DNA from 2 places in the Paenibacillus sp. FSL R5-0345 genome. Region 1 is predicted to be linked to the other one. Evidence: riboswitches for the same ligand, from Rfam matches in the RefSeq annotation. Region 1 holds a riboswitch; the other holds the start of a gene.
What was found. A riboswitch is a leader RNA that binds a small molecule or an ion and turns the genes downstream of it on or off. The one in region 1 is predicted to bind cobalamin.

Region 1 (2,207 bases):
TCGACAGAGTTATTTGGGCAATATACGGCCAATACTTTCAAAGTGGTTATACAACTGGGGTCAATCTTAGCAGTTGTTGTTATTTTTAGAAATAGGTTCATTGAACTGTTGGGCTTAAAGCATTTCAGTCGTAAACAGTTGGACCCTGTAACTGAGGAACAACCACCGCTCGAAAAGGGTGGACATCTTAAGCTTACACAGGTACTTGTAGGTTTAGTTCCGGCAGGTGTGCTGGGCGTTCTGTTTAATGATTATATTGATGAGCATTTATTCTCTACATCTACCGTGTTAATCGGTCTAGTAGTTGGTGCGGTGTTAATGATTATTGCGGATCTATTTGGACCCAAGAAGATCCAAACAGAGAGTGTCGATCAGATTACATATAAGCAGGCACTAGGTGTTGGTCTTGTCCAATGCTTCTCGTTATGGCCAGGATTTTCACGTTCCGGGTCGACGATTTCCGGTGGTGTCCTTCTTGGTATGAGTCATCGTGCTGCTGCTGATTTCACATTTATTATGGCTGTTCCAATCATGGCAGGGGCCAGTCTCCTCTCACTGATGAAGAATTGGCAATATTTCACCATCGATGCCCTGCCGTTCTTCATTGCAGGCTTTATCAGTGCTTTTGTATTTGCGCTGTTATCGATGCGATTCTTCCTGAAATTGATCAACCGGATTAAGCTTTTACCATTTGCTATATACCGGATAATACTTGCCGCTGTAGTATATTTCGTGTTTTTCTAAATCCGTTATAAGGAATCGATATAACAGAAGCCCCCGTCATCTATTGCAGATGACGGGGGCTTTCACGTATGATGACATCAGATTAAGACACTCAGTTTATTAATTATAAGGATAAAGTAAAAGTTCACTTTACCCTTATATCTCTCGCATAAACGCTTACCGTCCATAAAAGGACGCCGAAGGCGTTTTAGCTTGATAATATCGGAGACAGGTGCTTGCCGGGAATTAGTAATTCGGTAGGCTTAATAGGGAAATTCGGTTCGAAGCCGATGCGGTCCCGCCACTGTAACGGAAGAGTCCATAGCAATATACGTCACTGGCAATTTACTACTGCTGGGAAGACTGCTAAGGATGCTGACACCGCTAGCCAGGAGACCTGCCTGTTTCAACAGCACTGCTTCACCTACGGAGGATAGGAAGGTGTTAGACGTGAACCATAGGTATATTATGGGCGTCTTTCCCTTTGACTTTTTTAGGGAAGGGCGCTCTTTTTAATAGGGATGTTATGGTTTCAAGCCAAAATAAGAAGATGGAGAAGGGGAGCTGTAAAGTGACGAACAAAGTAAAAGTAAGTAATCTTGGCTATCCAAGAATCGGAAAAAACCGCGAGTGGAAGAAAACGTTGGAAGCCTTCTGGGCAGGTAAAATAAATGAGGAAGAGTTCCGTACTGAAATGGCAGGCATTCAACTTCAGCATTTGAAGACTCAGCAGGAGGCAGGCATTGAGTTAATTCCGGTAAATGATTTTACATTCTACGATCATGTGTTGGATACGGCTGTAATGTTCGGGATCGTACCTCCGCGTTATGCGTATGATGGTGGCGACATTGGGCTTGATCTTTATTTTGCGATGGCTAGAGGGAACGCTGAGGCTACCGCCTGCGAGATGACGAAATGGTTCAACACGAACTATCACTATATCGTTCCAGAGATCGGTGCACAAACGCCGCGCCTGACGGAGAATAAACCACTGGAAGCATACCGTTTCGCCAAGTCTCAAGCGGGTATTGAGGGGAAACCTGTGGTTTTAGGCCTTTATACCTTCCTTAAGCTGTCAAAAGGTTTTGCATCTGCGGATATTGCGAAGATTGCCGCTCGGTTTCTTCCGGTTTACGTTCAGCTATTGCAGGAACTGAAGCAAGAAGGAGTAAGCTGGGTACAAATCGATGAACCAGCGATTGTTACAGGAATAAATGAATCAGAACTATCATTACTTAACTCGATTTACACAGAAATTGCTGAATCCGTGCCTGGATTAAATATTATTCTGCAGACTTACTTTGAAGCTGCTGAACCATTGGAGGCATTGTTCAAGCTTCCGGTACAAGGTTTAGGTCTTGATTTTGTCCATGATGGCGGAACGAATCTGGCATCGATTGAGCGCCTTGGCTGGCCTGAGGATAAGTGGCTGGGAGCGGGTATTATTGACGGACGCAACATCTGGCGCTCGGATCTGGATGCTA
Region 2 (2,207 bases), 2.5 Mb from region 1:
CTGCAGCACTCGCTGCATATCCGCAACATAACTGCTAAGGCTGGTACTGCCTGTTCCAATCGGAATAACGGTTACTTCAGCAATAGGCATGGGAATACCTCCTTCGAATTTTAAAGTGTGTCTCCATCTATTGTAACAACTCCACCGCTCTCCCACAAATGATGCCCGCATTATTATGCCCCTTCTTTCCCCCCAAGTACTCCGAAATACAGCTTTCGCCACGAGTACTTTCTCTTACATGAATTCTAGGGTCGTCTGCACTACATTTATGGACTATTTGTGGCATCTTTTCGGACAATTTATGAATCATTTTCCATCTGCCTGTGGATCAATTGTGGATTACTTATGGACAGCCTGTGGATCATTTGTGGAGTACTTTTAAAGAAGCCGCTCCCCGCTTGGGTTTTCTAAAAAACTGTTTACAAACACAACATCTTGGGTTATTTTTATCTAATCACAACAAAATATAGTGGAGACAGGCGCTTTGATCCTTTATTTGAATTAGAGCTTAATAGGGAAGTGCGGTGAGATTCCGCTGCGGTCCCGCCACTGTAACCGGATGTCCTTCACAAGCTTTTAGAAGCTTAAGACGGACAGATCTCCCAGCAGAAGCCACTGAGGGTTACGAACCCCTTGGGAAGGCGCTGAGAGATCCTGCGGAAGCCAGGAGACCTGCCTGTTTCGACGACACCAACTATGAGTGCCTGCGAGGAACAGGAACGGTGTCCGCATGCGGTCATCTTCTGAGAGACCACCGCAAATATCCGTGTGGATATTTACATAACGCATCGGGCATTTTCTGCCATCCTCGCTAGGGGATGCTTTTTTTATGAGATCAGAATGAATATACGGCCGCTTATGCGGTCGGGCTTCTTAATGATAGGACGATAGACTGAGAGGAGAGCTATACAATGACGTTGTTGGAGAGACAATTTAACGGTACAACAAATGCACAAGAAGTTCTTTTAGAAGAGCTCATTGATTTAGGGCGCGATATTATCGACAGTCGGGATTTGGACTTACTGCGCGAGAATGCCAATTTGAACGGAGAGAGTTTCTCCGGTAAAATGAGCAAGTTCGGCAGTGAATATTCAAAATGGTATGCCCGCAACTTTACGATGCCACCGCAGCTAGTGCAGGCCATTGATGACAATGTCGTCTATGTGCATGATCTGGATCAATACGCGATCGGAACGACGAACTGTATTTTTATCCCGTTTGATAAACTTCTCCGCGAAGGCTTCAACACCGGCAACGGCAGTGTTCGTCCTCCAAACTCCATAATGACGGCTATGTCACTGGTAGCAATCATTTTTCAATCCCAGCAAAATGCTCAATATGGCGGTGTATCCGCTAATAAGCTCGACTATGATCTAGCCCCTTATGTAACCAAATCCTTCGCTAAGCTATTCCGCAAGGGTCTGGATTATTTTGAAGAAGGACAAGCTGATGAATCTTTGGGCGAGATTACGATGAGCCGGACCGATCTGGCGGAGTTATATCCAAAAGCGTTCCGTTTTGCACTAAAGGAAACCGAAATTGAAACCCTGCAAGCGGCTGAAAGTATGGTACATAATCTGAATACCATGTCCAGCCGATCCGGTGGGCAAATTCCGTTTACCAGCATTAACTACGGGACTTGTACTTCACCAGAAGGTCAGCTTGTGATCAGCTCCCTGCTAACAGCAACGATGAACGGACTTGGCAGCGGAGAGACACCTGTGTTCCCGATTCAAATCTTCAAATGCAAGCAAGGCGTCAATCAACAGCAAGGTGATCCGAACTATGAATTGTTCCTAAAAGCAGCGGAATGTTCTGCACGCAGACTATATCCGAACTTCGCTAATCTGGACGCTCCGCTCAACTTGCAGTATTATGATCCAAGTGATCCTGATACGGAATTTGCTACAATGGGCTGCCGCACCCGCGTGCTCGGTGACCGTTTTGGGCGTAATCATTGCTCCGGAAAGGGCAACCTTTCCTTTAATACACTGAATCTGGTTCGACTCGGTCTGGCACACGGCACAGTAACGGGCCGACGTACCGTCGCAGACGAAGCTGGCTTCTATGAAGATCTAAATCATTATATGGATATTGCGCTGGAAGGACTTCTTCATCGTTTCAACATCCAAGCCGCGCAAAAAGCTAAAGCGTCCGATTTCATGATGCGAGAAGGCGTCTGGGAAGGCGGCGAAAATCTCGCTCCT

Region 2: linked by a shared signal. The riboswitch ahead of R50345_RS02260 (anaerobic ribonucleoside triphosphate reductase) and the one ahead of metE (5-methyltetrahydropteroyltriglutamate--homocysteine S-methyltransferase) in region 1 are both predicted to bind cobalamin.

What each region holds. Positions count from the first base shown of each region.
Region 1 is NZ_CP009281.1:4,799,659-4,801,865, reverse strand. It holds gene R50345_RS21360 (undecaprenyl-diphosphate phosphatase) at 1-744, shown strand, start outside; cobalamin riboswitch at 937-1,142, shown strand; gene metE (5-methyltetrahydropteroyltriglutamate--homocysteine S-methyltransferase) at 1,274-2,207, shown strand, end outside.
Region 2 is NZ_CP009281.1:505,307-507,513, reverse strand. It holds gene R50345_RS02265 (MTH1187 family thiamine-binding protein) at 1-90, opposite strand, end outside; cobalamin riboswitch at 461-694, shown strand; gene R50345_RS02260 (anaerobic ribonucleoside triphosphate reductase) at 912-2,207, shown strand, end outside.